4 regions of the Shewanella sp. 433 genome follow, and region 4 is predicted to be linked to each of the others. Evidence: predicted binding sites of a transcription regulator. Region 4 holds the regulator's gene; each other region holds the start of a gene.
What was found. The regulator sigma-54, encoded in region 4, starts transcription at its own class of promoters, with help from an activator protein. The targets are predictions, from matches to a motif close to GTTGGCACGNNNNTNGNNT.
Positions count from the first base shown of each region.

Region 1: a site for sigma-54 is predicted at 6,187-6,205, ahead of flgA (flagellar basal body P-ring formation chaperone FlgA). Genes of this name have one in related genera too.
Region 2: a site for sigma-54 is predicted at 4,162-4,180, ahead of AC5YB1_RS07145 (YggN family protein). Genes of this name have one in related genera too.
Region 3: a site for sigma-54 is predicted at 2,258-2,276, ahead of fliE (flagellar hook-basal body complex protein FliE). Genes of this name have one in related genera too.

Region 1 is NZ_CM181703.1:3,154,418-3,162,403, reverse strand. It holds gene AC5YB1_RS14045 (flagellar assembly protein T N-terminal domain-containing protein) at 1-929, opposite strand, end outside; gene AC5YB1_RS14040 (GSCFA domain-containing protein) at 1,112-2,899, opposite strand; gene AC5YB1_RS14035 (FlgO family outer membrane protein) at 3,205-3,831, shown strand; gene AC5YB1_RS14030 (LPP20 family lipoprotein) at 3,828-4,274, shown strand; gene AC5YB1_RS14025 (flagella synthesis protein FlgN) at 4,469-4,894, opposite strand; gene flgM (flagellar biosynthesis anti-sigma factor FlgM) at 4,901-5,224, opposite strand; gene flgA (flagellar basal body P-ring formation chaperone FlgA) at 5,346-6,053, opposite strand; gene AC5YB1_RS14010 (chemotaxis protein CheV) at 6,253-7,173, shown strand; gene AC5YB1_RS14005 (CheR family methyltransferase) at 7,321-7,986, shown strand, end outside.
Region 2 is NZ_CM181703.1:1,594,547-1,602,532, reverse strand. It holds gene rdgB (RdgB/HAM1 family non-canonical purine NTP pyrophosphatase) at 1-15, shown strand, start outside; gene hemW (radical SAM family heme chaperone HemW) at 15-1,154, shown strand; gene AC5YB1_RS07150 (LysR family transcriptional regulator) at 1,938-2,879, opposite strand; gene AC5YB1_RS07145 (YggN family protein) at 3,223-4,044, opposite strand; gene glsB (glutaminase B) at 4,293-5,207, opposite strand; gene AC5YB1_RS07135 (YggL family protein) at 5,207-5,530, opposite strand; gene trmB (tRNA (guanosine(46)-N7)-methyltransferase TrmB) at 5,611-6,327, opposite strand; gene mutY (A/G-specific adenine glycosylase) at 6,611-7,696, shown strand; gene AC5YB1_RS07120 (oxidative damage protection protein) at 7,699-7,977, shown strand.
Region 3 is NZ_CM181703.1:3,128,596-3,136,581, reverse strand. It holds gene AC5YB1_RS13910 (sensor histidine kinase) at 1-704, shown strand, start outside; gene AC5YB1_RS13905 (sigma-54-dependent transcriptional regulator) at 697-2,046, shown strand; gene fliE (flagellar hook-basal body complex protein FliE) at 2,330-2,662, shown strand; gene fliF (flagellar basal-body MS-ring/collar protein FliF) at 2,730-4,421, shown strand; gene fliG (flagellar motor switch protein FliG) at 4,414-5,463, shown strand; gene fliH (flagellar assembly protein FliH) at 5,463-6,407, shown strand; gene fliI (flagellar protein export ATPase FliI) at 6,376-7,716, shown strand; gene fliJ (flagellar export protein FliJ) at 7,770-7,986, shown strand, end outside.
Region 4 is NZ_CM181703.1:3,893,823-3,901,808, reverse strand. It holds gene AC5YB1_RS17255 (FG-GAP repeat domain-containing protein) at 1-1,443, shown strand, start outside; gene mgtE (magnesium transporter) at 1,517-2,884, opposite strand; gene AC5YB1_RS17245 (HPr family phosphocarrier protein) at 2,992-3,267, opposite strand; gene rapZ (RNase adapter RapZ) at 3,254-4,108, opposite strand; gene ptsN (PTS IIA-like nitrogen regulatory protein PtsN) at 4,105-4,548, opposite strand; gene hpf (ribosome hibernation promoting factor) at 4,551-4,838, opposite strand; gene AC5YB1_RS17225 (RNA polymerase factor sigma-54) at 4,869-6,353, opposite strand; gene lptB (LPS export ABC transporter ATP-binding protein) at 6,485-7,216, opposite strand; gene lptA (lipopolysaccharide transport periplasmic protein LptA) at 7,213-7,752, opposite strand; gene lptC (LPS export ABC transporter periplasmic protein LptC) at 7,739-7,986, opposite strand, start outside.

The DNA of each region.
Region 1 (7,986 bases), 740 kb from region 4:
CGTCTGTCTTGTTTAGACACAATTTGTCCGAGTAGTGGCCTGCAGTTAAGCACTTTATCGATATCTGCACTGGCTTGTGCTAATACGGCATCAATATTTTGGCCATAGCTGGAGTGCCAAAAGCGGGCGCTATTTGCCGGCACTGTGGCTTGTCGCTCAAACTCCCATGGGGCAGATGAATGATATAGCTCGCTCCAAACTTGCTCACCACTGATGCCATGATACAGCGATAGCTTTAGATAAAATTGCCGTTGCGGATAGTTATTCCAAAGACCTAGTAATCCGCCTTCAACGGGATCGGTGGAGATATCGACGATTGCTGGTAGTAGGATATATTGACTGTCGGTGATTTCACTTAACCAGCTCGGCAGACGATAACCGCGTATATCAACTAATGACTGGGTTATGTCTAAGCGCTCATCCGCGTGGATATTTGGGAAGCTGGCTTTACCACGCTGACGGATGATATTACCTAATCGTTGAGAAAGCGTTTTTTGAAAGTTACCAATGTTGCCGTATCTTAATTGAGCTCTGTCGTTAATTTGTGCTTGAGTAACTAAGATTGCCGCTTTTAGATTTTCAGTTTGGCATTGCTGTTCATTAGCACTTAACACGTCGACACGAAGATTGACTGTAAGTATCTGATTATTTATATGTTCGTTCAATAGCTCTATCTGTGACGCCTGTGTTAGCTGCGTCATTGTAAAGTTATCTTTAGTGAGTAGGCCATTTTGGATCTGCTGCTCACTGCTAAAGTTGCCTCCCGAGCTTAATATCACATAACTTAGCGCCTGCTGAATGGCATCTGCTCTAGCTTGAGTAACATTGCCATCGATAATTTTTGCTTCTCCAGATGTTTCTACCCATTGTGCGAACGTATTTAAATGGACTAAAGAAACAAGGAGAATCAATAAATTAATTTTTTTCATTGCTCGTTCTCTGGTTGATACTCTTATCATTAGTGTTACAGATAGTGCCAAAATGATGGCAGCTGCGCCGATAATTGAGCTTAAACTACAGTGTATTGTAACTAACTGGCAATAAGTGTGCCTAGTGAAGTAAGCTCGCGTAACGATTGATATTTTGACGTTACGCTCTTACTTTTCAGTGTTTATACTTTGTTCGACGGCTTTATGAGCATTAACAGTTTTTCTGCTAGCCAAGCATAATATTTGTCATTACCGTGAATCCAATCGTGCTGCTTGTCTGCGTATTCTACAGTCGATAAATAATTTTCTGGATCTGTAACTTCTTCATCGAATGCGCGTGCTGCATTGAAGAAGGTAACGCCAAATTCTGTCCATATATATTCCATCGCGTCAAAATAGGCGTAAATGATATTGGTCATGCCTTTAGACTCTTCAAAATACTGACTAAATGGTGGGTCAGAGACCACTATGACTCTGTGACCATTTTCGTGAAGTTTAAGTAAGATGGAAAGTTGCTCATTGAGGTCGTCGTGAAAGTAATCAACAAACTCTTTCAGTGTGATCTCTGTGATTCCTTGTGGATAAGAGTTCTGGAGCCATGTTGTAAATCTAGCTACATTTTGATGAGTTTGTAGCCCTAAGTTTGTAATAATGGTTGAAGTTAGGGACGGTGTTTTTTGTTCATGACGATTCAAATTGTTGAATATCACAGACCATAATTTTCTCGATATGGCATTTTCCAGTGGGACTAAGTATTCGGTGTCGCATAAGGCAAATTTCTTTTGAGAAAAACCTGATCCATTCATTACCATGCCGCCGCAGTGTTCAATATTCATCTTATCAAGTGCTGTTGATAGTTTACCCATGTGGCTATCGCCAAATAGAGTCAGACCAACCCTTGGCTTGTCTAGCGACTTTATGGTCAGTTTTGCTGCGGATTCGATAAGCTCTTCATCGCATTCGACCTCGTCATTATCTGCGGGTTTACGCTTAACATCTGGGAATTCAATCTTCTGTTCGGAATTTGAATGCATATTGTTAGTATTCTGGAGCACTGTTTTGAAATGCCCCATAACATAGGCTACGCCAGTGGGAGTAACTGTCCGTCGATTAGTTTCAAATCTAAAATCGCCATCAGCTGATGCTGTAATGAGCTCAAAGGAGGGGAAATATTCGAAATTTTCATAGTTATCACACATAAAACTAGCTGCTGTGCGCAGTAGTGACTTTGAGTGTTGATTAGCTATTAATATATGCTTGTTTGTCATTGTTGCCGTCAGGGGCACTGGGGATACGGTTAGTATTACTTTTATGTTTGAGTTTATTGATGTAAGACGAGATTCCAGTTGTTTTAAATCTGCGCAAATTTCCTCATATGTGAAGTTATGAAATTGATGATCTTCTGCGTTAAATTGTCCTGATATAACGCCTGGACAACTAGGATAGAAAATATTGTTCTTATCTTTCCAAGACTCTGTTAAACCCAGTGTAAAAATGAACAGATCTGTGTCTTTAAGAGTCTGATACATCTCTTTTGCAGCTAATATTCTGGCCTCAACTAAATCTTCTTTGGTATTAAAACCACTGGGGTAAATACTCGGCCTTAACAGATCGTAGTAGCGGTTATTTTCAATATGTACCGTACATTCAACATCCAAATCTTGATTTTCATCAATAATATCAAACCACTGAAGAAAGCACCTTGGCGTATATATGTTGCCAAAAGCAAAACTTGAAACTTGATTAGTTTCAATTTTACTTTGATTAAATAAATAACCTTCTTTATTAAGCCATCGGCCCACATGCTGTGCAAAGCAAGAGCCAGCAGATGAAATTTTAGGGTTTTCAATTGGTAAGTTTATTCCATGTAGTTTATCGAATGTTTGCTGACCAAGTTTGACAGATGCAACGGCGCTGCGCCAAAAGAAAATTTCATCTCTGTTGTTATAGGGGGTTATTCTGTTTTGCATAAAGTTTTCCTACATTTATTGAGGTGTCATCAAAATAGGAGAATCGACATTTTGATGACACATGTGAATGGACGATGCATTTTGAATGCAAATATTATGCCGGCTGCATGCCATTAAAGTATTTCGTTGTTTTTGTCGATGGCATAGCATCAACTGTAGGTTATCTTTATAAATAGCGGCTTGAAAATTGCATTGTGTTTAACGTCGAACCTGATTTTGACGTTAAGATTGCTATTCCTCTCGAATCTTTTTTAGTGGAATAGCCCACGAAAATGACGTTACTATTTGTATTTTTAGGAATTATTATGCAGAAAGTACTTTTACCTTCGGTTATATTGATGTTAGCAGCGTGCTCGACTATCGACGACCGAGTTTCGCAAGCTTTGGCAAGCGGCAATACTTTGCCTGCTCAATCGGCAGTGCTACACCTAAGCCAACAATTGGCTAATGAACTGATCAGGCAAAACGATCAACTCACACCTAAGCATCCGTTATTGGTGACAACGCCAGTGTTGTTAGGCAATTTAAGTGGCACTAATCCCTTGGGGTTACAATTACAGCAAGGTTTAATTGCTGCTATGCATGATCATCAATTTAATTTGGTCGATCTCAATGTGGCACAAAGTGTGCGCGTGACCGACAGTGGTGATTTTATATTGAGTCGTGATTGGCGTAAACTTGCGGACGATTTGCCAGTGGAGCATGTTTTGGTGTCGACCATGAATCTGTCGCTTGATGAGCTGGTGGTCAATAGTCGTATTGTGAATGTAACCAATAATCGTGTGGTATCAGTTGCTTCGGCGAGTGTCACCTTGGCTGAATTGCCTGGTTATCTTAGGGCGTCTGAGCGGGTGGAGTCTAAGCAAGGCTTGTTGATCCGTCACAGCATGCAGGGGCAGGGTAACATGCAAATGGTAGGAGAGCTGCAATGAGAATCTGGTTAATGGCAATACTGCTGACGCTAAGTGGCTGCGCTTCCCAAGATAGATATATTCAGTGGGAAACAGAAGCGCCTGAGCAGTTTCCTAAGTTAACCGCTATCGGCTACGCCCCCTTAGCGACACAACCGGCCAAAGAGCAGTCGCAACGGGTATTAATGGCGATGCAAGCATCCAAAATCGCGGCTTATCGTGAGTTAGCTGAGCAGGTATACGGCCAGCAGTTATCTGCGTCGAGCCAAGTCAGGGATTGGATGTTGTCTGATGATAATATTCAAGCTTCGGTGACCGGGGTGATACGCGGCGCCAGAGTGGTTAAGAGTTACCCGGCGGGTGAGCATTATGTGACTGAGCTGGAACTTGATTTTTCTCAAGTGTGGGCCTTGTACCAACAGCAAAATCGTCCACAAAAAGTGAAGCAAGTGACTTACTTCTAAGAGAGTTTCCTTTTAACGGAGCTCCATTTTAATTGAGCGACTTAATGTATTGCGCAATATTAAAGCCTCTATTTTAGAGGCTTTTTTGTGTCTCTTGGTTGTGTTTTTTAGATTGGGTCATTGCGTAGCGAAAGCGAGGTGCATGAGCTAGGCGCGATGCTGAATCAAGATAACACTACGCTGTGATTAAGTGCCTAAGCTTTAAGGTTATTGCCTAAGGTCGAAATCGTTGAGGTTTTGCCTTTACCATCGTAGGTAAGACTGGATGCGTTTCGACTGGCTTGCAAGGCTTGAGAGAAGCGATTGATACTGGCCATGCTGTGTTCGATTAATGTAGCATTTTGCGCGTTAAGCGTCTTACATTGGGCTAACACTTGTTTGGTTATATCGACTAATTTTTGCAGCTTAAGATCGCTACTGAGTTTACCGCTGTCGGGGTGCTCTGATAATCGTACATCGACCGCTTTGATCTCATCTAACAACTTAGCTTTATCTGCGGCCAGCGTTAGCAACTCATCGGCACTTTGTGCTATGAGTGCCGCTTTCTCTGCTTCGATAAGGCGTTTTAAGTCGTTTAATAACGTATGTTGATTGGCGATGATGTCGATTATTGAGTTCATATCAGCTTAGCCAAGATCCTTTAGTTCATTTTCAAACTGCGCAATATTACTGGCCAGTTTGTCGGCATCAATCTTATAGCGACCTTCAGCAATAGCCGCTTTTATCTGTTCGACTTTTTTAGTATCGATTTCAGGTAAGTTGTTTAATTTTGCCTGAGCACTTTGCAGTTGCTGCGCCTGAGGAGTTATCGATACCGAGTCACTTTTTACGGTTTTAGCCGTAGTGGTTTCGGGCGATACCAGGCCAGTTTTAGCCGATGACTTATCGGTTGATGGCGACGTGACTCGATTGTTCGTGCTTGTATTTACATGCTTTATGTCTATAGCCATAATAGGTTCCAACGTTACTTAGTGAGATCAACATAACTGTATATCGGCGCTCACTTTTAAAGCTTTAGTAGAATTTTGTGGTGAGCAACAAAAAATGCTCATCAAAGTGAGTCATGTCGTACTACATTCTAACCTCAACCGCACCGACCCCGATAACGTTTGCATCTACCATTTTTTGTGAGTGACTATTCCTAACTTGAATTCTATCGCCTAAGTTACCATCACGTAAGGCCTCACCGATAGTTTTTATCTCAAAATTGGCAGTACGGGCATAAATAGACACCATGTCGCCTTTGCAGACAAAGCAAAGGTTACTGCTAAACAGGGTTTGGTTGGCGGCAATTCTGCGTTTGACCCGGGTGCCAGTGACCTGCGCCGGATCATCAAATTGTTGGCCACGTAAATTACTCTGCTCTACATAAGCGAGTGTCACCTGCTCAGCGTTAATCAGATCACCCGGGCCTAAGGTTTGTGTCGCCACAACCACAGGGTAAAGAATATCGACTCTGACCGATATGTAGATTTGCCAAGGATAGGCTAGCTCTGGAGTTTCACAACTGATTTTAACGGTATTGTTACGGCCAATAGCGCGATCGCTGGCGACCTCAACGCTTAATGCTGAACTACAAGCGGGTGGCGTCACTCGGGTGTCTAAACTTTGCGGCGATATATTGACCTTAGCATCACTTGGGGCTTCAATTTTATTTTCAATTGCCGCTATAGCTAATCGTGATATCGTCGATAAAGAGGGTACGCTAAGCTCATCAGCCGCAAAACTTGGGCATGAGCAGAGTAAAGCGATGAAAAAGTATACTGTATTTACTTTCATATTGAATAGACTAGCTTAGATAGCTAGAGAGCACCTATACTTCGTTGTGGCCCGTACTTTATAGACATTTTTCATAGAAATTAGTGTCATAAATTTGACGAGTTTAGGGCCTGGTTATCATACACATTTTTTAAAGCAATTAGCATGCCTATACTTATAGTTACTATGGTTGGGGAAGCATTCACAAGGCAAAGGCATTATGTCGAGTATTCTTGATTCAGTAAATAAACGTACCCAACTCGTGGGACAAAACCGTCTAGAATTGCTGCTGTTTAAATTAAACAGTAAGCAACGATTTGGTATTAACGTATTTAAAGTCAAAGAGGTACTGCAGTGCCCGCCATTGACGGCATTACCTAAGCTAAATCCTGTGGTTCGGGGAGTGGCGCATATTCGCGGCAAGACGATATCTGTGATTGATTTAAGTGCTGCTACGGGGGGGCGTCCAATTGAAAATATTGACGAATGTTTTATTATCATTTCTGAGTATAACCGCAGCGTGCAAGGGTTCTTAGTCCAGTCTGTTGAGCGAATCATTAATATGAACTGGGAAGCCATTATGCCACCGCCGCAGGGGGCTGGACGCTATTCCTACTTAACGGCCGTTACTGAAGTCGAAGGGGAGTTGGTTGAGATCCTTGATGTCGAAAAAATCCTCGATGAGATATCCCCTGTTAAGACGCAGATAAGCCAAGAAATGGATGATAAGTTAACCATAGATAGAGACCGCCACTATCATATTATGGTGATTGATGATTCAACAGTGGCTCGTAAGCAAATTATTAGGGCGTTAGAGTCATTAAATCTGCAAATCGATACCGCTAAAGATGGCCGTGATGCCCTCAACCAATTAGAGGCGATGGCGGCCAATATGGACAATGTCGCTCGTGAGCTCCCCTTGGTGATTTCTGATATCGAAATGCCCGAAATGGACGGTTATACCTTAACGGCAGAGATTAGAGACAACCCTAAGCTTAAAGATATTAAGGTGGTGCTACATACCTCACTCAGTGGCGTGTTTAATCAAGCGATGGTGGAAAAAGTGGGCGCCAATGATTTTATTGCCAAATTTAATCCTGATGAGTTAGCCGCAGCAGTGAATAAGCACCTTAGTTTGTAATTTAAGCGTCGTTATACAAGCCCCTAACTTTACGTAGTTTATGCTTGTCTCAGTGTGTTAGCTAATGTATAACCCTGAGCTGTTTAATGCTTGCTATAGTAGTGTATGTTGTAGCCTGTTTTATTTTTTTGAGATTGGGATATCTAGGTGCCAAATAAATCACTTGCTGAAGCTGAGTACAACCAATTTAGGTTATTTCTGGAACAACACAGCGGGATCGTGCTGGGTGAAAATAAGCAATATTTAGTTCGTAGTCGCTTGGCACCGTTAATGGGGAAATATAATCTTCCCTCGTTATCTGAGGTGGTTAAACATTCGATGAAGCCGACGGAGCGGCAGTTAAGAGCAGAGGTTATCGATGCGATGACCACTAACGAAACCTTATGGTTCAGGGATCGTTATCCGTTCGAGTTACTGGCAAATAACTTATTGCCAGAATATACCCGCTTAGGCCGGCCACTCAAAATATGGTCGGCAGCGTGTTCGTCTGGGCAAGAGCCCTATTCGTTAGCCATGACCATTTTAGAATATCAGCAGCGTAAGCCGGGGGCTTTACCGGGGAGTGCATCGATACTGGCCACCGACCTCTCGCCATCCATGCTCGATAAGTGTAAGGCGGCGCAATATGATAATTTAGCGCTGGCGCGCGGTTTATCTGATGAGCGTAAACGACAATTTTTTGCACCCACAACCCCTGGCTCTATGGTGCTTAACGATAATGTAAAACGTCTGGTTAATTTCAGAGCCCATAATTTGCTTGAAAGTTATACCTTACTGGGTAAATTTGACATTATATTTTGCCGCAACGTACTG
Region 2 (7,986 bases), 1.8 Mb from region 4:
GGCGTACTAGGGTAATGTTACTACTGCCACCACTGAGTCTCTATATTCACATCCCATGGTGTGTCCAAAAATGCCCTTATTGTGACTTTAATTCGCACGGTCAACATGGCGAGCTGCCCCAGCAAGAATATGTCGATGCACTGCTGGTCGACTTAGCTAAAGATCATCAATATGTTCAGGGGCGTAAGCTACACTCCATCTTTATTGGTGGCGGCACGCCGTCACTGTTTGATGCGAGCCAAATACAATGGTTACTTGAAGGTGTAAGAGAACAAATTGCCTTTAAAGACAATATCGAAATCACCATGGAAGCCAACCCTGGCACCTTAGAGCACGATGACTTTGCCGCCTACCGCGCAGCAGGCGTTACGCGCTTATCAATTGGGGTACAGAGTTTTGCCAGCGATAAGCTTAATCTGTTAGGACGCATCCATGATAAAGATGAAGCTCAAGTGGCGGCAGAAAAAGCCCAGCAGGCTAACTACAATAGCTTTAACTTAGACTTGATGCATGGGCTACCTAATCAAAGCTTTGACGAAGCCATGCAGGATATCGAAACAGCCGCGGCACTTAACCCTCCGCACCTGTCTTGGTATCAACTGACGATTGAGCCAAACACCCTGTTCCACTCTAAACCGCCACAACTGCCCGATGATGAGGCGCTATGGCACATATATGAACAGGGGCAGCAACGTCTGGCACAGCTTGGGTATGAGCAATATGAGATCTCCGCCTATGCGAAACCCGGCTATCAATGCCAACACAACCTCAACTATTGGCAGTTTGGTGATTACCTAGGCATAGGTTGCGGTGCCCATGGCAAGATAACCCTCGAAGCTGAACAACGCATTTGGCGCACGGTGAAAATTAAGCACCCTAAGGGGTATCTCAGTGCAGTAGATCACCTGTTTGACAAGAGTGAAGTGCTAAATGAGGATCGCCCGCTAGAGTACCTAATGAACCGCCTTCGGCTCATGTCGCCTATCCCTAAACTGGAGTTCGAGCAGCGCACAGGGTTGCATCGCAGTGTACTCGATAAGGGTATGCTACTGGGTGAACAAAAAGGCTTAGTTACCACAGGTGACGAGCATTGGCAGCTCACCCCCAAAGGCAACATGTTCGTCAATGAACTACTCGCGCAGTTCTGCGATTAATCACCAATATTGTTAATACAGTACTATTCTCCTGCCCGCTAGAACAGACTAGCGGGCAATCGAAATATCGCTTACTGCGTACCTTCCTTTATCTACAACCATCTGAATATTTCAGCAGTCATCAATCGATAAACTTGACGATGAAACCACAAATTCAATCGCCATTCCAAGCCCATTAAGGCATAGCGATATCATGACAAAACAGCACTCAATTAAGCCTGCCGCGCTGGTTAATGTGCTCAAAAATCGAATCATTAGTCGGACAAATAAGAAATAGCACTAGGATAGCTAATGGAAAGTATATTGAAGGGCGCAGGGCTATTGATAAAGAAAAATCACCCCAGCAAGCCTTGCTGGGGTAAACCAAAACTAGGATGATGGTTAAGGCTAGCATTGTTTTAGTTATTAAACCGCTGCCAGCATCAATTTAAGATTGCATAATACTAAATAGTGCGAACCTGCGTAAAACCGATCAAGAGGGGTCATTCTTAATCGACTTAACGGGATCAGGTCATCCCAAATCAACTGCAACTATTGTATTAAATTAAGAACGTTGTGCAACGTGTAATATAACCAAGTTACTATCACGTTTAAAAATCAGCACAAGCTCAATCACCAAAGCAAGATTAACTATATGAATTAAAACAAAAAAGCCCTACAACCAATCGGTTGTGGGCTTATTGTGTTCATGCTAGAACAATGTTTTCAATTATATGTTTACTCTCTCACAAACTCCCCCGCAGAGACTAGCACCATTGCGAGAACAATAACGAGTCTACAAAATTACTTTCGCTTAGCATATAGCGACTCATAAGGCGCATCCCAATAAGGTGGCGCACCGATATGCCCCTTAATAAAGTCAATAAATGCACTCACCTTGGGTGCTAAATGTTTACGTCGTGGGTAGACGGCTTGCAAGGGTAAATGGTGAGTCAATTGCCATTCTGGTAACAGCGGGACTAAGGTGCCTTTGGCTATCTCATCTTCTAATAGATAACTGGCAAGATACACCACACCTAAACCACTAACCGCAGCCGATTTCAGGGCAGGTGCATTATCGACCCTAAAGTTACCCGAGACCCCTATCTCACAATAATCATCTTCTTTCTTAAACTGCCAAACACTGTGTTCGTGCCACTCGCCTTGATACACAAGACAGTTATGGTCGACTAACTGCTCTGGACGCTCAGGATAACCATGCTTTTCGACATAATCGGGGGAAGCCAGCAGTAAAAACTGGCACTTCATTAAGGGTCTGGCCACCATACCCAGCGGCAATTGCTCTGACATAGTTAATAGTAGGTCTAATCCTTCACTGACGACATCCACTTTATGGTCTAACAAGCTGACCTGTAATTCTAACTCCGGATGTTTAGCCATAAAATCAGGTAATGCTGGAATAAGATGCATGGTTCCAAAAGACTGTGAAATCCCCACTTTAAGCACACCGCGGGTGGCATCATTAAGATTGTGTACACTCGCAACCGCTTGCTCGGCATCTCTCAGTAACTCTTCACCTTGGGTATAGAGTAACTGTCCGGCCTCGGTTAGACTCAAACTACGCGTGGTACGCTGGATCAGCTGAACACCAAGTTTATGTTCTAAATCAGCAACCTGGGTGCTAACTTTAGATTTAGAAATCCCCAATTTACGCGCGGCGGAACTAAAACTACCTGCACGAGCAACATGAGTAAAAATTGCAATAGGTTCTAAAAGTTCTAACATTTAAATAGCCTTAAGGTGTTTGCGACCATATTAATATATGTTGTAAACCATAGTGATAAGCCACCCGTTTATGGTTATCTCTGTGATAATTAAAAATAACTTAACAGTAGAGTCAAACTGTTACTCATTTCATCATCGAAATTTAGCCAGCATTGTTATAATTTTTCGCAAGTATACCAAAAATTTACGCTTTAATTCTAATTCCTGCCATGCATTAGCATTGATTCTGTGGGTAAATGAAGAAATATAACCAACCTGCAAACAAAAAAGCCCTACACCCAAGGCAAGTGTAGGGAAAATGTAGCCATATAAGGCCTACTAGAGAAGATGCAACAATTCGCAGTTATTCTAACAATAGTTTCTGAGGGGGATTCATTAGGGGATAAGTAGTCAACTCAGGTACTTGTTGACGTAATTGCGACTCAAGCGCAACCAACTGCTGAAAGTCATCACACAGTTTGTCAGCGCGCTGCTGCAAATCATTACTTTGTTGCTCAATTTGCACTTCGATATCTTTACCGACATTGTCCATCTTGGTGGCGAATGCTTGCATTTTTTGCTCAAACGAGTCGCCATCACCTTTCATCATCTCGCTACCTAGCGTCATTATCATGCTACCAATAGAGCTTTGTACCAATTGCTCCATCTGCTGTTCAAACTCTTGGCCGAAAGTCTCTTCCAATGAAGACTCTGTAGCACCTAGATAAAATTTATCGCCATTTTGGTAAGCAACAGTATCAATTCGCTGGCTTAATCCGGCCATCATTTCATCAATTTTGGCGCCACTCGCATCACCAAGCAAAGGGGTTAACGCCATGCTGACTGCGGTTGAGGCAATATCCACAGCATCATGAACAAGATCAATAACCTCTGGCAACTGTCTCGACACTTCATCAGCGTATTGGTTAACTAAAGTTCGTTGCTGCTCGTTGAGTGCCACCTCGACGCCATCGACATACAGCTTGCCAAGCTCGATGCGATACACCTCTTTTTGAGCCTCTGTTATCACCAGTTTCTGAGGTTCAACCGCCACGTCATAATTAAGGCTTACCTCGCACTGATGATTATCATGGCCAAAAGAGAGGCGATTATCTTGCTCGCTCGCCATAGTGCTGCTAGTGACCAGTAGTGCACACAATCCCAAAGAGGTGCTGATGTTGTTCATATCATTAATCCTTAATTATAAGTTATGGATATCAATTGCCAGCGGCATCACCAGAAACGGGCATGAGATATCGCTATCGTTGACGCTTGTTAGATTGACTTAATGTAAGCTCAATGAATACAGGATTTATGCCAAAATAAATATAAGTATAACTATCAATTGTTTAAGGATTTATTTAAAAGAGGTATAAGCGAGAGGTTAGCAATTTAAACCAGTAGTTAGTCACTATTGCTAATCTCATCAAAAGATTAGAAAATCGAGCGACCCAGAGATTGAGATAGCAGCTCAAGGGCTGCGGTGCCAGCAAGAGAGTTACCATTTTTATCTAACTCGGGCGACCAAACGCATACGCTCATATCGCCGGGAATAACGGCAATAATGCCACCGCCAACCCCACTTTTACCCGGCATGCCGACGCGATAAGCAAACTCCCCTGCGCCGTCGTATAGGCCAGATGTAGCCAATAAGGCATTGAGCTTTCGGGTCTGAACCGGCGAAACAATCGCCTCACCCGACAAACTTTTACCGCCATTCGCCAAGTAAAGCATCGCCTTAGACAGATCGGCGCAGCTCATACGCATGGCACAATAATGAAAATAGTTTTTTAAGACTTTATTGACATCATTATTGAAATTACCAAAAGACTTCATCAAATAGGCAATCGCAGCATTGCGGGCGCTGTGATCATATTCTGATGCAGCCACCTGCTTGTCATACACTATATGCGGGTTACCGCTAAGGCCCCTGACTATCTCCAGCATGCGCTGCTTAGGTGCTCCAAGACGAGTATGCAATAGATCGGCAATAATTAAAGCGCCAGCATTAATAAACGGATTACGCGGCACGCCACGTTCAAGTTCAATTTGCACTAGGGAGTTAAATGATTGTCCAGATGGTTCTTTGCCTACCCGAGACCAGATATCTAGTTCTTCATACAGGGTGAGCGCCACAGTCAGGCTAAACACTTTGGAGATACTTTGTATCGAAAAAGGCTCTAAGTAATCACCAGCGCCTATGGTGGTGCCATCAATAGTGGTGACCGCAATGCCTAACTTACCGGGATCGACATTAGCTAATGCAGGAATATAGTCGGCGACCTTGCCTTGGCCGAGCAGGGGGCGAACTTGCGCCACCACCTGCTCTAATAATGCCTGTTCGGGCATTAATTCCACCAAATATCGTAAAGCTCGCTAACTTCAACCTTGGTTGTCGGTTGTTGCTGCCAAAACGCACGTACCGCTTCACGGTCTTCTTCGGTGCACTTACCGATAGACTGAGTGGCAACAATACCTTCCCACTCTTTATGTCCACCACCGTGGAAGCCTAACTTACGCGCCTCTATCACTTGGGCAATAAACTGATCCACTATAGTGTCGATCTGCTCTTCTGACACTGAATCGTCAAATGTCCAGTTAACATCAAATCCAAACTCTTGAAACTCATCAATACGCAGTTTTTTGCGAAGACGACGGCTACGTGTTGCCATATTTTACCCCGTTAATTGCTAACAATACTTACTCAATACAGCCAGATTAATCATTTGATTATCATGGCAATGTTAAAATCTTATTCACAGCGTTCGAACATTAGATCCCATACGCCATGGCCGAGACGATGACCACGGGCTTCAAACTTAGTTAAGGGGCGATGCTCTGGACGTGGCACAAAATCCCCGGTAACAGACTGATTTTTATAACCAGGTGCCGCGGTCATAACCTCAAGCATATGCTCGCTGTAATTTTCCCAATCGGTTGCCAAATGAAACACACCACCAATCTTAAGGCTGTTACGAATCGTCTGCACAAATTCAGGCTGCACAATACGACGCTTGTGATGACGTTTTTTGTGCCAAGGATCGGGGAAAAACAGCTGCACCCGCGCAAGAGAGCCAGGTAAGATACTGTTTTCGAGCACTTCAATCGCATCATGATGGAACACGCGTAAATTGGTCACGCCCGCTTCGGCGGCATCGGCTAAACATGCGCCAACCCCAGGTTTATGCACTTCAATACCAATAAAGTTCAGCTCAGGAGCGGCCTTAGCCATCTCGACCAGTGAGGCACCCATACCGAAACCGATCTCCAGTACGGTATCTGCTTCGCGGCCAAATATGGCGGCTAAATCCAGTGGCTGTGGCGAGTAATCTAGCCCCATCACTGGCCATTGTTGCTCCATTGCAACCGCTTGACCTTTTGTTAAACGCCCTTCTCGTAATACAAAGCTTCTTACTTTACGAAGGTATTTACCCTCTTCATTAAATTCAGCGGTGGTAACGTCACTCATTGTTTTAGCCTCAATAATCTGCCTGCGATGGCCATATAGTCTCTGATGTAGCTTAAATTAGGGTTATCTGCCGATAACGGCGCCTCACCAGCAAGATTGTAGTTAACCTTGATACTAATATATTTGGAAATCATAAAAAGAAAGGCATTATGCAAAGTTACTGGTGCAGTGCAAGCCCTATTGTCGCCAAAGTATACCAATAATCATCATAGATGCGACCAACGCTATAGCTTAACGCCTATTTAGGTTGAGAAACCAAGATACGCTCTATACACTGTGCGCCATGAAAAAAGAGCCATTTCACCAGCGCATTGTTAGCTGGTACGCCGAACACGGCCGTAAGCACCTTCCTTGGCAACAAGATAAAACCCCTTATAAAGTATGGGTTTCTGAGATCATGTTGCAGCAGACGCAAGTCGCGACTGTTATTCCCTATTTCGAAGCCTTTATGCAGCGATTTCCGAGCATAAAAGAGCTCGCAATGGCCGAGCAAGATGAAGTGCTGCACCATTGGACGGGCCTAGGCTACTATGCCAGAGCGCGCAACTTGCATAAAAGTGCCCAGCTTATCGTCACCCAGCATGGCGGCGAGTTTCCTATTGAATTTGAACAAGTATTAGCGTTACCCGGCATTGGTCGCTCCACAGCAGGCGCGGTGTTATCGCTCTCTCTTGGTCAACATCATCCGATTTTAGATGGCAATGTAAAAAGAGTGCTCGCGCGCCACGGCGCCATCGCTGGCTGGCCAGGAAAAAAGCAGGTTGAGGAGCAGCTATGGCAGCTTACCGACACCCTTACGCCAAAACAGCACATTACCCAATACAATCAAGCGATGATGGATATTGGTGCCAGCATCTGTACTCGCACAAAACCTAAGTGCGAACAGTGCCCTGTGGCAGTCGATTGCCAAGCCCAGTTAATGGGACGCCAAACCGAGTACCCAGGGAAAAAACCTAAAAAAAGCATCCCAGAAAAACAAGCCTTTATGTTGGTGATCCGCAATAACAAGCGGGTCATGATGATTAAACGTCCTCCGGCAGGCATTTGGGGCGGGCTCTGGTGTTTCCCTCAATTTGCCTCTCAAGCCGAGTTGGATAACTATGCCCAGCAGCATGCAATTAGGCTGCACTTAGCTGAGCCGCTCACCAGTTTTAGGCACACCTTTAGCCATTTCCATCTCGATATCACCGCCATAGAGGGCACCATAGTCCAAAGTGACAGCCAAGATAAAGTGGCAGCAAAAGCCCATCTGGTAATGGAAGATGATGCATCACTCTGGTATAACATAACCAATCCACCGAAAGTTGGCCTTGCTGCGGCAACCGAGCGTATTTTAGCCAGCCTAGGTTCAGTAGTCATTAAGGAGTAATCATGGCGCGTACAGTGAATTGCCAATATCTAAAGAAAGAGGCTGACGGCCTAGCCTTCCAACTTTACCCAGGAGAGTTGGGTAAACGTATTTTTGACAATATTAGTCAAGAGGCATGGACACTTTGGCAAGCAAAACAAACCATGCTTATCAACGAGAAAAAGCTCAACATGATGAATGTTGACGACCGTAAGTTCCTCGAAGAGCAGATGGTCAACTTTTTATTTGAAGGTAAAGAGGTCGAAATTGAAGGTTATGTCCCTCAGCAGGATGACCAGTAATCAGTAAAA
Region 3 (7,986 bases), 770 kb from region 4:
TGCAAAAGAACTTATCTCACCTGCAACGTTTATCTGCCTTAGGTAAAATGGTGGCAAGCTTAGCGCATCAAGTGAGAACCCCATTATCGGCTGCCTTATTGTATGCCTCGAATCTGGGTAGCCCGAAACTAACCCCGGATTCACGCCAGCGTTTTCAATCAAAGCTTATCGACAGGCTCAATGAATTATCGCAGCAGGTCGATGATATGTTGTTGATGGCTAAAGGGCGTCAACAAGAGTTGACCGATGAGTGTACCATGACCGAAGTGGTCGATATTGTGCTGGCCAATTGTGAGCCGATCGCGGCGCGCAAAGAGTGTCGCTTGCATGTGGATATGACCTCAACACAGACCTTTATGGCCAATCGCGCCGCATTGAGTTCTGCCATTAATAATTTAGTGATCAACAGTGTAGAGGCCGGAGCCACACACATTTGGATTAAGGCGCAAGATAATGCGCAGCAGATCCTGTTTGAAGTGGTTGATAACGGCAAAGGGATGGATAAATCCATGCAGCAACAGGTATTAGAACCATTTTTCACCACCAAATCTCAAGGTACTGGCTTAGGTCTGGCCGTGGTGCAAACCGTGGTAGCAAACCATCATGGCCAACTGCAGCTCAATTGTATACGCGGTCAAGGGTGCCGGGCCTCATTCGCCTTACCGGCAATGGCCGAACAGAACGTGGAGGTGGCCCATGGCTGAAGCTCATATCTTATTGGTTGAAGATGACGTTTCTCTGCGTGAGGCTTTGGTCGATACCTTACTGTTAGCCCAGTATGAATGTGTCGATATTGGCTCTGCCGAAGAGGCGATAGTGGCGTTAAAAGAACATCGGTTTGACATGGTGATCAGTGACGTGCAGATGGACGGCATCGGCGGCTTAGGCTTACTTAATTATTTACAGCAGCACTACAGTCAGTTGCCGCTGCTATTAATGACCGCTTTTGCCACCATAGATAATGCGGTGAGCGCCATTAAATTGGGTGCGGTTGATTATTTAGCTAAACCCTTCGCGCCCGAGGTGCTATTAAATCAGGTGTCGCGCTATTTAAAACCTAAATTGATCGAAAATCAGCCGATTGTGGCCGATGACAAAAGCCTAGCATTATTGGCGTTGGCGCAAAAGGTGGCTCATTCAGACGCCTCGGTGATGATCATGGGGCCAAGTGGTTCGGGCAAAGAAGTATTAGCCCGCTACATTCATCAGCACAGTACCCGCACCGAAGGCCCTTTTGTGGCAATTAACTGTGCGGCGATCCCTGAAAATATGCTTGAGGCGACCCTGTTTGGTTATGAAAAGGGGGCATTTACTGGCGCTTATCAGGCCTGTCCGGGGAAATTTGAACAGGCACAGGGCGGCACCTTGTTGCTTGATGAGATCTCTGAAATGGATTTAGGCCTACAGGCCAAGCTATTACGGGTACTGCAAGAGCGAGAAGTCGAGCGCTTAGGTGGCCGCAAAACCATTAAGCTAGATGTGCGGGTATTGGCGACATCCAACCGTGATTTAAAAGCTATCGCCGCTAGAGGCGAGTTCCGTGAAGATCTCTATTATCGGATTAACGTTTTTCCGCTAACATGGCCGGCATTGTATCAGCGCCCTGCAGATATTTTACCCTTGGCTAAGCACTTAGTGCAGCGTCATGCCAAGTCGGGCGGATTAGCTTATGTACCGCAATTAGATGAGTCGGCATCACGACGATTATTAACCCATCGCTGGCCGGGTAACGTTCGTGAGCTCGATAACGTGATACAACGAGCCCTGATTTTACAGTCGGGCGATAGCATCACGGGGGGCGATATTATTATCGACAACCAAGATATCGGTATCGACAGTGCGCCGCAATTTGGCGAACCCCAAAGTGCCGAGCTAGATGGCCTAGGCGATGAGCTCAAAGCACAAGAGCACGTGATCATCCTCGAGACATTGTCTCAGTGCAATGGCAGTCGCAAGTTGGTTGCCGAAAAGCTGGGGATCAGTGCCCGCACACTGCGTTATAAAATGGCCAAGATGCGCGATTTAGGCATCCAACTTCCGGCGTAATTCCCCCTCGTAGAACGCACAACATGGGCTATGACCGATAAGCGCAGCAGCAGAAGTTATCTTCTTATGCTGCGCTTTTACTTCTGCTATTTAAGGCTCGCGGTTCACCGCTTAATTGCGTGGTCAATTCTAGACCAATGCTTGATTTAATGGCCGCCTCTAGGCGGTTATTTAAGCAATTCGCTGGCTTAAAGTGCTATCGGTTGATCATTCTGGCAATAATATTGCATTGCACTTGCTAACAGAAATTTTTCGTCAATAATACGGCGACTAAGAGGTTAGTATGCAGATTGGTGCCAATTCTTTATTGCAGGAGATGCAATCGCTCAGTGGTGAAATTAAGCCTAGCGGGATCACTCCTAACATAACTCAGCAAGTCTCCAACACCAGTGGCAGTGACTTCGGTCAACTCCTCTCACAAGCGGTCGGCACAGTGAACTCATTACAGGGGCACTCATCGTCGATGCAAACGCGTCTCGATATGGGCGATACCCGAGTGACATTATCTGACACTGTTATCGCACGCGAAAAAGCCAGCGTCGCATTTGAAGCCACAGTGCAAGTGCGTAACAAACTTGTCGAAGCGTACAAAGAGATCATGAGCATGCCGGTATAGTGGGCAGCTTTTTCGATCACGCATTTCTTAATAAAAAACACAGCAGGTATCTATAGTGAGCACAGATATGGTAGTGGGAACAAACTCTACTGCAGACGACATGTTAGCCGGTGGAGTCCAAGAAGAGCACAAACCCAGTGGTGGTGCTTTTGGCGGCGTCGACATGCTACGTCAAGTGACCATGATCTTAGCGCTGGCGATCTGTTTAGCCTTGGCTGTGTTTGTCATGTTATGGGCGCAAGAGCCTGAATATCGCCCGTTGGGTAAAATGGACACTGCCGAGATGGTGCAAGTCCTCGATGTGCTAGATAAAAATAAAGTTGACTACCAAATTGATGTTGATGTGTTGAAGGTGCCTGAGGATCGATATCAAGAAGTCAAAATGATGCTCAGCCGAGAAGGCATCGACAACTCGGCTGCTAAAAATGATTATCTGTCCCAAGACAGCGGCTTCGGTGTCAGTCAGCGCATGGAGCAAGCGCGCTTAAAACATAGCCAAGAGCAAAACCTTGCCCGTACCATCGAAGAGCTTAAGAGTGTCAATCGCGCTAAAGTGATTTTGGCCATCCCTAAAGAAAATGTCTTTGCTCGAAATCGTTCAACTCCAACCGCCACCGTAGTTATCAGTACTCGCCGAGGCGGATTAGGCCAAGAAGAGATAGACTCGATTGTCGACATCGTCGCCTCTGCGGTACACGGTCTTGAGCCTACGCGCGTCACGGTTACTGATTCTAATGGCCGTTTACTTAACTCGGGCAGCCAAGATGCAGTTTCTGCAAGGGCCAGGCGAGAGCAAGAGTTAGTACAGCAAAAAGAGTCAGAATATCGCAATAAGATTGAGTCGATATTGATGCCTATTCTCGGCCCAGAAAACTTTACCGCTCAGGTCGATGTGAATATGGACTTTACTGCCGTGGAGCAGACCGCGAAACGCTTTAATCCTGATTTACCTGCCATGCGCAGTGAAATGACCGTTGAAAATCAATCGGTGGGCTCGACCACAGGCGGCATTCCTGGCGCGCTGTCGAACCAACCGCCGATGGAGTCGAACATTCCTCAAAACGCGATGGATAACCAACAAGAGCGCACGGCTCCTGGCTCTAGCCATAAAGAAGCCACCCGCAACTATGAACTCGACACCACCATTAGCCATACCCGCCAGCAAATTGGCGTGGTCAGACGCGTCAGTGTATCGGTTGCCATCGACTTTAAAACCGGTCCAGCTGGCGCCGATGGTCAAGTGCAGCGTGTGGCGCGCACCGAGCAGGAGTTGGCCAATATTCGTCGGCTACTCGAAGGCGCTGTGGGCTTTAATACCCAGCGAGGGGACATGATTGAACTGGTTACGGTTCCCTTTATGGATCAGTTGATTGAAGATGCACCTGCGCTAGAAATGTGGGAGCAACCCTGGTTTTGGCGCGCGGTTAAGCTAGTGATGGGGGGGCTTATTATTCTGGCGTTGATCCTCTTTGTGGTGCGGCCTATGTTAAAACGGCTTATTTACCCCGATGCCAATAAGATGCCAGACGATCCTCTGTTAGGGGGCGAGCTTGCAGAAATTGAAGATCAGTATGCCGCCGATACCTTGGGCATGTTAAATCGTCCCGATGCCGAATACAGCTATGCCGATGATGGCTCTATTTTGATACCGGATCTGCATAAAGACGATGATATGATTAAGGCCATCCGCGCCCTAGTGGCGAACGAACCGGAACTGTCCACCCAAGTAGTCAAAGGTTGGTTACAAGAAAATGAGTAATGATAAAGATATTGCAATTAAAGGTGGTGCTGCCGAGTTCAACGTTGATGGACTTACGGGGATCGAAAAAACGGCGATTTTATTACTCAGTTTGAGTGAAGCCGATGCCGCCTCGATTTTAAAACACTTAGAGCCTAAGCAGGTGCAAAAAGTCGGCATGTCGATGGCAGCCATGAAAGACTTCGGTCAAAGTAAAGTGATTGGGGTGCATAAGCTGTTTTTAGAAGAGGTGCAGAAATACTCATCTATTGGTTTTAACAGTGAAGAGTTTGTGCGTAAAGCCTTGACTGCCGCCCTGGGTGAAGACAAAGCCGGTAACCTGATTGAGCAGATCATTATGGGCGGCGGTGCGCGAGGGCTTGAGTCATTAAAATGGATGGATGCCAGACAGGTGGCCACCATTATTCAAAATGAACACCCGCAGATCCAAACCATTGTCTTATCGTATTTAGAGCCTGATCAAGCGGCGGAAATTTTTGCCCAAGCACCTGAAAATACTCGCTTAGATTTGATGATGCGTATTGCGAATCTCGAAGAGGTTCAACCTGCAGCGCTGCAAGAGCTTAATGACATCATGGAGAAACAGTTTGCAGGCCAAGGCGGCGCGCAAGCGGCCAAGATGGGCGGACTCAAAGCGGCGGCCAGCATCATGAACTACCTCGATACCGGGGTTGAAAGTCAGTTAATGGAAACTCTGCGTGAATCCGATGAAGAGTTAGCCCAGCAGATCCAAGACTTGATGTTTGTGTTTGAAAACCTCTCCGATGTTGACGATGTTGGTATGCAGACTCTGCTGCGCGAAGTGCAGCAAGATGTGTTGATGAAAGCGCTTAAAGGCGCTGACGATCAACTTAAAGAGAAAATATTACGCAATATGTCCAAACGTGCCGCTGAAATTCTTAACGATGATTTGGAAGCCATGGGGCCTATTCGCATCAGTGAAGTGGAGATGGCGCAAAAAGAAATACTGTCTATTGCCCGCCGCTTAAGTGATGCCGGCGAAATTATTCTCGGCGGTGGCAGTGGAGAGCAGTTCTTATAATGAGTAACGCCAACGATCGCTCAACGCCTAAAGATAAGGCTGACTTTAGTCACTGGCAATTGCCTGATGTGACAGTGGTCGATACCACGGTAAAAGAAAACCTCTTTGGTCGCAGTGCCGCGGTAAAAGAAGCGGTAGAGGTAGAGCAGCAGGTGCTGCCGCCAACGCTTGTTGAAATCGAAACTATCCGCGCCGAAGCCGAAACTGAAGGTTTTGAACAAGGCCAGCAGCAAGGCTATCAAGAGGGCTTAGAAAAAGGCCGCCTCAGTGGGTTAGAGCAAGGTCATCAAGAAGGCTTTAGCCAAGGCGAAGAGCAAGGTTACCAGCACGGCTTGACGCAAGCGCAGCAACAAGTTCAACAATTTGAAGCCTTAATGCAGCAATTAGTGGCACCTTTATCGCTACTCGATACCGAAATTGAGCAATCGCTGGTTAACCTCAGCATGACCTTAGCCAAGGCTGTGATAGGCCATGAGCTGCAGGTGCATCCAGAACATGTCTTGGCGGCCCTTCGCCAAGGCATTGACGCCCTTCCGTTAAAAGAGCAAGGCGTCAATGTGCGTTTGCACCCAGAAGATGTCACCTTGGTTGAGCAGTTGTATGGCAGTGCCCAACTGCAAAAAAATCGCTGGGAGATAGAGTCCGATCCGTCACTGCGCCGCGGCGAGTGCATCATCAGTAATGATAGAAGCCGCGTCGATATGGGGCTTGAAAACCGCATTAAGGCGGTATTTGAAAACTTAGTCCACAGCGAAAGCCACTTAGAGCAACAGAAGTTGCAACAGCAACAGACGTTAGCTAAGCAGGCGAGTGAGGCGGTGAGCGAGGTGTCGGCATCCGAGGTTCAACCCACTCCAGTCGTGGATGCTGCCACGCTCCATGATGAAAAGCATGCTAGCCAAGGCCAACAAGATGCAGACGCGACAACATCAACTGCTGAATAAATTTAAACAGCATAATCATAACGTCAATCCGTTTATGCCCGACGCCAGTGGTCAACTGGTTCGAGTGGTAGGCTTAACGCTGGAAGCCACCGGCTGCCGTGCATCGGTAGGCAGTTTGTGCAGTATTGCCACCATGGCCGGCGATCTTATTGCCGAAGTGGTGGGGTTTGACGACAAACTACTGTATTTAATGCCAGTCGAAGAGCTCAGAGGCGTGATGCCTGGCGCTAAAGTGACGCCACTGGGGGCGCAGGCTGGGCTCAATGTCGGCCTGTCCTTACTGGGGCGAGTGCTCGATGGCAACGGCGTGCCACTCGATGGCTTAGGCCATCTGCATACTGACCAAAAAGCACCGCGTCATGCCGCGCCCATTAATCCATTGGCACGGCGGGCGATCACCGAGCCGCTCGATGTTGGCGTACGCGCCATCAATGCGATGCTGACGGTCGGCAAGGGTCAACGTATGGGGCTGTTTGCCGGCTCTGGCGTCGGTAAAAGTGTGCTGCTGGGGATGATGACCCGTGGCACTACCGCCGATATCATCGTCGTGGGCTTGGTTGGCGAGCGTGGCCGTGAGGTGAAAGAGTTTATCGAAGAGATCTTAGGTGAAGAGGGGCGAGCCCGCTCTGTGGTGGTGGCCGCTCCGGCCGATACCTCGCCGTTAATGCGGCTGCGCGCCTGTGAAACATCGACCCGGATCGCCGAGTATTTTCGTGATTTGGGCTATAACGTCTTACTGTTAATGGACAGTCTGACTCGTTACGCGCAGGCGCAACGTGAAATTGCACTGGCCGTCGGTGAGCCGCCTGCCACCAAGGGCTATCCGCCCTCGGTGTTTGCCAAGTTACCTAAGTTAGTGGAACGCGCCGGCAATGGTGGCGTGGGACAAGGTTCGATCACTGCGTTTTATACAGTATTAACCGAAGGTGATGATTTACAAGATCCTATCGCCGACTCGGCGCGAGCGATCCTCGATGGGCATATTGTGCTGTCACGTGCCTTGGCCGATTCGGGCCATTACCCTGCTATCGATGTCGAGGCATCCATTAGCCGTGTTGCGCCTATGGTGATCAGTGAAGCCCACTTAGAAGCCACTCGCCGAGTAAAACAGATGTATTCCTTGTATCAGCAAAATCGCGACTTGATCTCGATTGGTGCTTATACCCAAGGCAGCGATCCCCGTATCGATAACGCCATTCGCCTGCAACCGGCAATGAACGCCTTTTTACGTCAAACGATGAAAGAGTCGCTTAGTTTTGACAGTTGTGCCTTGATGTTAGGTCAATTGAGTGCCCAATGTCAGGGGTAGCGGCTATTGTGAAATAAATAGATGCCCTTGAGTTTGATGATTTAGAGGATGTGATGGCGAAACCTGATCCACTCGATACCGTGCTTAAATTGGCGCTCGACGCCGAAGAGCAAGCGTCACTTCAACTGCGCTCTGCGCAGATGGTGCTGCAAAAATGCCAGCAGCAACTAAGCGCATTACAGCAATACCGTCTTGATTACATGAAACAGATGGAGCAGCAACAGGGGCAGGTGATAAGTGCAAGTAATTATCATCAGTTTCATCAGTTTA
Region 4 (7,986 bases):
TCATTGTACTCGCACCATATAGACGCTGGGTTTCGCATTACCCATCCCATCCTAACGGTCAACTTGTTGCCAGATCCAGGTAAAGAGTTAGTCGCTATCGGTGTCGATGATAGGCATCAACGCTGGCTGGGGGTGTATGCGTTCGATACTGAAGTAAAACAATATCGTCAGCGGGTAAAGCAACCTCTACCTAATGCGCTGTTTGCGTTCGATATCTCACCTGATAACCTAGAAAATCCCGATGCCATACAAGCACTGTACTTTCTCTCTAGCGACCGTTTATGGAGATTACAGTGGCGTGACAGCCAAGTTGAATTTGTGCCATTAATGACGGTCGAGCCGCTGATCTTGAGCTCGCGAGTCGATTTTATCTCCCGTGGGCGCTTTGTACGCGATCTTAATCGTGATGGGCTGGATGACTTTATTATTAGCAGCTTTGAGCAGAGCGCACTATTGATACAGCAAGCCGATAAGCGCTACATCACTCAAATATTACCTATCCAGCCGCAGATGCTGTTGTATTTTGATGGTGCCAAGTATACCGAGGCTAGCCTCTATTTCGCCGATCTTAATCTTGACGGTCGCGATGATATTGTCAAGGTAGCTGAGGGCGAGTTTGAAGTGTATTACCAGCAAGATGATGGCCTGTTTACACCCTTACCCAATTACTTACCTGTGAGTTTGGCCATCAGCGGGCAAGATTGGTGGAGTAAACGTGATGCTTATGGTGAGGCGCTGGATCAAAGTAATTTAGTCTATCGAAAGGTCGAACATTTGGGCGACATTAACCATGATGGTCTGGCAGATATGGTGGTGCGCTATACCAAGAGTTCAGGAGTGCTGGATCGGGTTAACGATTATGAAATTTACCTAGGCAGTAAAATAAAAGACAAGCTGCAGTTTGCCAAGGTGCCTAGCAGTGTGATCCGCGCCGAGGGTACCTTAACGGGTTTTGAGCTGGTGGATATCGATAATGATAAGGTTGATGAAGTGCTGGTGTCGGGCTTCGATATTGGTGTGTCGCAGATCATCGGTGCGCTCGTGTCGGGGAGCATTGATCAAGATGTACACTTATTTAAAAGTGATGCCACTAGCCGCTTTGCCAGTAAACCTAATATTACCAAAGAGGTGGAGCTAAGCTTTAGTTTAACTTCGGGGCAAACGGGGCAACCTGTGGTGACTTTTGCCGATATTGACGGCGATGGCTATCAAGATCTCTTGCTCTCTGGTGGCGAGCAGGCACTCACGGTGTATTTAGGCGAGCCGAGTGACAGCCTGTTTAATCGCAACGATGAAACTCTTAAACTACAGCTGCCCCGCGATGGTGAGATGCTCAGCGTGAGCGATCTTAATCATGACGGGAAAGATGAGCTAATCATTAAATATGGCCGCGAAGACAGTCAGGCACTGCAACAGCAATTGATGGTGATTATGGCGCAATAGCCAGGGTTGAACACTCAGCAAAGAAGCTAATGGCACCGCTTAAGCCATTACACCACGAGCGGTGCCTAACAAGCTAGTGCAGTAAGTAGAGGGTGGCCAAGCCTAAAAAAGCAAATAAGCCTATTACATCGGTGACAGTGGTCAGCACCATGCCACCCGCCAGCGCAGGGTCGACATTGAGCTTTTTAAGCAGTAGCGGGATAGTGGCGCCAGCAAATCCAGCCACCGTCATGTTGATTAACATGGCGCCGCCAATTAAAGCGCCTAGGGCGACATCGTCTTTCCATAGCCAAACGGCAGCAAACACCAAAATAGACCAGAGCAGGCCATTAAGAAAGCCGATCGCTAACTCCTTGCCAACTAACCAACGTGAGTTACTTTGACCTATCTGTCCTAGTGCGATACCGCGGATCACTAAAGCTAAGGTTTGGTTACCAGCCACTCCGCCCATGCTGGGCACTATGGTCATTAATACCGCAATGGTAGCAAATTGTTCTATGGTGCCTTCAAACATATTGCTCACCGACGCCGCTAACAGTGCGGCAAATAGATTAATCGTCAGCCAGAGTGAGCGCCGAAAGGTACTCTTAAGGACCGGGCCGAAGGTGTCGGTCTCATCATCCATTCCGGCCATCCCCATCATCGAATGCTCAGCATCTTCACGGATCACATCGACAACGTCATCTATGGTGATCCGCCCAAGCAGTTTATTGGTTTTTTCATCGACCACAGGTGCCGATACCCAGTCGTGGCGTTCAAATAGCTGCGCGACTTCACTGTCGTGCATACCCACAGGGATCCCTTCGAGCTCTTGGTTCATGATGTCGCGCACCGATGCATTCGGATCGCAGGTGAGCAGATCGGCGATCGCTACGCCACCAAGCAGGCTGTCGTGCTTGTCAACCACATATAGGGTATCGGTGGCTTCTGGTAATTCACCACGAATACGCAGGTAACGCAGGATCACGTCGACATTCACATCTGGCCTTAGGGTCACCGTATCTGTGTTCATTAAGCTGCCGGCGGTGTCTTCTGGGTATGACAGAGCCTGTTCGACTCGCGCCCTATCTTGGCTGCGCATCGATTGCAGTACTTGATTGAATACGCTGTCTGGCAGGCTACGCAGTATGTAGGCCAGGTCGTCGGTATCCATATTTTCGGCCGCTTTTGCTACGCGCTCAGGGCTCATCTGGCTAATAAATTGATCTTTGAGCTCTTCACTGAGTTCATCGAGTATCTCACCCGTATGGGCTTGATCGATAAGTTGCCATAATACTTGCCGCGCACGCGGTGGAGAGGACTCTAAAATAAAGGCGATATCCGAGGCCGCCATGTCGTGCAGCATACTACGCACATGGACAAACATACCGCTGCTCAGGGCTTGCGTCAGCTGCTGTAAACGTTGATCTGTAGTTTCATTATCTAACACTTCGATCGGCATGACTTCCCCTTGGAAAAATGGCGCGGCGACATAGGTTATTGGCTAAGTAACCTGAACTCGGGATAATTATAGAATGAGATGAGCCGTTTAGGCTCGAGGTGGGGCGATTATACGGCTTCTTCGAATTTTGCGTCAATCAGTGCGCTAATGGCATCGAGTGCCGCTTGGGCATCTTGGCCTTCACTGGTGATGGTAATAGTTTTACCAAAGCCGGTTTCTAGCATTAATAGCCCAAGCACACTGGCGGCTGAAGCTTGCTTGTCACCTTGAATTAAGGTGACTTGGGCATCAAACTGAGCGGCCAATACCGCCAGTTTGGTGGCGGCTCGCGCATGCAACCCCAGCTTGTTGCAGATGGTTAATTGGCGTTCAAGCTTGTTCATGCTGAAGTTCTCTGTGGCGCGCCTGTACCTTATGTTTCCCTTTATTGAACAGCTTGGCCAGTTGATCGGTCACATACACCGAGCGATGTTGGCCGCCGGTACAACCAATGGCGATCGTTAAGTAGCTACGGTTATTGCGCTCAAGGTGTGGCAGCCACGTTTCGAATAGATTTTCTATCTGCCAAATAAACTTATTTACTAGCGGCTGCTGACTTAAAAACTGCTGCACTGGTTGGTCGAGACCCGTCAGCGGGCGTAACTCCGTTTCCCAGTGGGGATTGGGCAGAAAACGCACGTCAAACATAAAGTCTGCTTCACTTGGCATACCGTATTTAAAGCCAAATGACTCAAAGTTAATCACTAACTCCTTGTCTACTGTGCCTAGTAAGATCTCGCGTACCTTATCGCTTAAATCATAGATGTTAAGGGTAGAGGTGTCGATGTAGTGATCGACCATCTTAGAGATAGGCTCGAGCATTTTGCCTTCAAGTTGAATGGCTTCTTTGAGAGAGGCTTTTGAGCGTGACAGTGGATGTAACCTGCGGGTTTCACTGTAGCGTTTAAGTAACACATCGTCAGATGAGTTTAAGAAGAAACTCAGTATTTCGGTATCTTTAGGGAGATTAGCTAGCTGCTTCTCCAGCTGAATGTCCTCGCTGGGCATGTTGCGCACATCGACGCTTATGGCTACGAGTTCATTTCGACCTTTGAGCTGACTGAGCAGTGAGTCCATCATCTGTAGTGGCAGATTATCGACACAGTAATAACCCAGATCTTCCAGTACCCTAAGGACTACCGATTTTCCTGAGCCTGATCGCCCAGATACCATTACCAATTTCATTGGGTGATCACCTGATACAATTCTGCCTCGTCGTGGGTTTTTCTTAGCTGTTTGATGATGGCTTTATCACTTAATTTCTCTGCCATCGCGGCGAGGGTGCTAAGGTGCTGTTCGCATTGCTCTGAAGGAACCAATAATGCAAAGAGGATATCGACGGGCTGATTATCAATTGCATCGAATGCGATTGGCTCAGCACATTTAATCAATACGGCGACTGGCTTCTCAATATTCGTCAGCCGTCCGTGAGGGATCGCGATACCATTGCCTATACCTGTGCTGCCCATTTTCTCTCTCGCCAAAAGGCTTTCAAAAATCTCTTGAGAGGAAAGGGTGGGGTACTGGACAGCGGCCAAGTCGCTGATAAGTTCCAGTACCTTTTTCTTACTGCCCGGAGTGGCGCAGGTTGTGCACTCCGGCCGCAGGATGGTACTAAGTTCCATCGTTAATGCTTTATTAGCTTCTCTTTGTGTTTAATGACCTGACGATCTAATTTATCGATCAGGGAATCTATCGCGGCATACATGTCCGCGTGCTCTGATGTTGCAAATACTTCCCCACCACGGAGATGTAACTTTGCTTCAACTTTTTGCATCAATTTTTCGACATTTAATATCACATGGACATTATTGATCTGATCGAAATGCCGTTCAAGCTTTGTAAACTTTTCTTCAACATAGTTGCGCAGAGATTGGGTGATCTCGATGTGGTGCCCAGTCAGATTTATTTGCATAAAGTGATTCCTCCGGTTTCCAGTTGTTGATTATAAGCTTTTACGTTGATTTGACGGCGGTATCAACATCGCCTCACGATATTTTGCAATCGTGCGTCGAGCGACTTGGATACCTTGCTCTGCCAGCAGTTGTGCCATCTTACTGTCACTTAAGGGTTTCTTTTGATTTTCTGCGGCGACTAGCTTCTTAATAAAAGCGCGGATCGCAGTAGAAGAGCATTCACCACCATCGTCGGTCCCGACATGGCTGGAGAAAAAGTATTTCAGCTCAAAAATCCCTCTTGGCGTGTGCATATACTTTTGGGTAGTGACCCGCGAGATGGTCGATTCATGCATCTCGACCGCTTCGGCAATATCATTAAGCACCATAGGTTTCATCGCTTCTTCACCAAACTCGAAAAAACCTTGCTGGAAATCGACAATGCAGTTGGTGACCTTAAGCAAGGTATCGTTGCGGCTCTCTAAACTTTTTAGAAACCATTTAGCTTCTTGCAAGTGACCACGAATAAACTGGCCATCGGCTTGGTTTTTGGTGCTGCGTGCCATCGAGGCATAATGTTGGTTTACATTAATCTTAGGCATACTATCGGGATTAAGCTCGACCACCCAGCGACCTTTTTTCTTGCTAACTGTGACATCGGGGATCACGTATTCGTCGCGACTGGCAGTAATGGCCAGCCCCGGGCGCGGATTGAGGGTTTGAATTAGCGCTATGGCCTCACGCAGGTCATCCTCTTTCAGCTTGGTCTTACGCATCAATAGGCGAAAGTCTCGTCCGGCGATAAGATCTAAGTAATCACGGATCAAGAGTCTGGCGTTGTCGATATGCGGGGTGTCGGGGTTGTATTGGGCCAGTTGGATCATCAGGCATTCGCTGAGGTCTCTGGCACCAATCCCGATAGGATCGAAATGTTGTACCCGTTTTAATACCGCTTCAATTTCGTCGAGTTCGATTTCAGGATCGCCCATGGCTTCGAGAATATCGTCGCACGTTTGCGTCAAGTAGCCGCGCTCGTCTATGGCGTCAATGATGGCGGTGGCGATAGCAAGATCGTTGTCAGAAAAGGGCGTGAGGTTTTTTTGCCATTCGAGGTGTTCATACAAGCCTTCGCTGGTTTCCCCTTGAAAGGGCATGTCATCGTCGCGCATGGCACCAGAGCTGGAGTTGGGTGAGGCGGTATAGACCTCATCCCATGTGGTGTCGACGGGAAGCTCATCGGGCATAGAGTCTTGATTGAGTGCATCGGAGGTTTCTAAGCTTGAATTGTCTTCACTCGAGTCGACTTGCAGTTGCTCATTGTAATCGGTGTCGAAGTTGTCATTACGCTCTTGTTCTGAGTCGATATTGGCGCCTTCTTGCTCCTCGTCTAACTCGAGTAGAGGGTTAGACTCTAATGCTTGCTGGATCTCTTGCTGCAATTCCAATGACGAGAGTTGCAACAGACGAATGGCCTGTTGCAACTGGGGCGTCATGGTTAAATGCTGACCCATTTTGAGCTGAAGTGACGCTTTCATCGTACTGCTATTCCCTTGTTTCTAATTCTAAAGTGAGAAAGCTGCCTCTGGTATTAAACCGCTAAGGCGAATGATCTACTTAACAAGGTAAGAGCGGTTTAGCCTTTTACCTTGAGCGCTAATAACGTTAACTATAGCTTGAATTGTTCTCCTAAGTACACCGCTCGAACTTGTTGGTTATCTAAGATCTCATCGGGTGTTCCTTCGGCAATCAAATTACCGTGACTGACAATGTAGGCTTTTTCACACACATCCAATGTTTCACGTACGTTGTGGTCGGTGATCAGTACGCCAAGGCCACGATTTTTCAGTTGCTCAATAATCTTTTTGATGTCGATAACCGAAATGGGATCGACCCCGGCGAAGGGTTCATCAAGCAAAATAAACTTAGGATTGGCGGCTAATGCTCGGGCGATTTCGACGCGACGACGTTCGCCACCGGACAGTGCCATCCCCTGACTATCGCGGATGTGAGTAATATGAAACTCTTCTAGCAGGTGCTCCAACTCCTCTTCGCGCGCATCGTTACTGAGCTCGCGTCGGGTTTGTAATACCGCCATAATATTATCGCGTACCGATAATTTCCGAAAAATACTGGCTTCTTGCGGTAGATAGCCAATCCCTTTGCGGGCGCGCAAATGCATAGGATCTAAAGTGAGATCGTCATCGTCAATAAAAATACGTCCCTTGTCACTCTGGACTAGACCGACCACCATGTAAAAGGTGGTGGTTTTACCTGCGCCATTAGGCCCTAGCAAGCCGACGATTTGCCCTGTGCGTACGGTTAAGCTGACATCTTGTACCACGGCGCGGCTTTTGTAGCTTTTGGCTAAGTTAACCGCTTTTAGCGTCATCTCTGTCATTGCTTTTCCTGCTTGGGCTGTTCTTGGGGCTGACTTTTGCTGTTGTCTTGGTAACTTTCGGGTTGAATGATGGTGATAACGCGATCGCTACCCGTACTTTCGGCTATCAACTGTTGCTGCTCAATGTTGTAGCGAATTTGATTACCTGTGACTTGGCTACCTTCTTGTTCGAGGGTGGCATTACCAATTAGGGTTAGAGTGCGGGTCGACAGTTCATAGCGGATCTCATTGGCGCTGGCTGACGCTGGACGACCATTTTCCATCACCTGTGTATAAGTGGCTGGCTTACCCTTTGCCACTAAGATTTTGCCGCTACTATTTTCTTTGGTAAAGGCGCGTAATTCATCGGCTAAAATTTTAATGGAGCCTTGAGTCACCTCTACTGGGCCATTGAAGATAATCTGATTATTTTTAATATCAGCTTCTTGGCTTGCGGCTGAAATCTTAACCTCTTGCAGCAGGTCGGTTTCATTCGCCGCACTCTGCAGGCTAACCATGGTTAACAGGCCTGCAAGAATAAGATTATTTAGTTTCATATGTTCCTTCTACCTGGCTCGTCAGTCGTACTTTTTGTGCATTGAGGTCGGCATATAAGCCTTTTCCGGTAATCAAAAAATCGTTACCGGTGATCCGAATGGTTTGATCGGATGTCATGATCATGGTGTTGAGGTCCAATTCCATGTAGTTGGTTTCTATGGTTTGGATGGGCTCTTCAGGGCTAATGGCATCAATAATGACATTATTTTCCAAGATGACTTTGCCACTGTCTT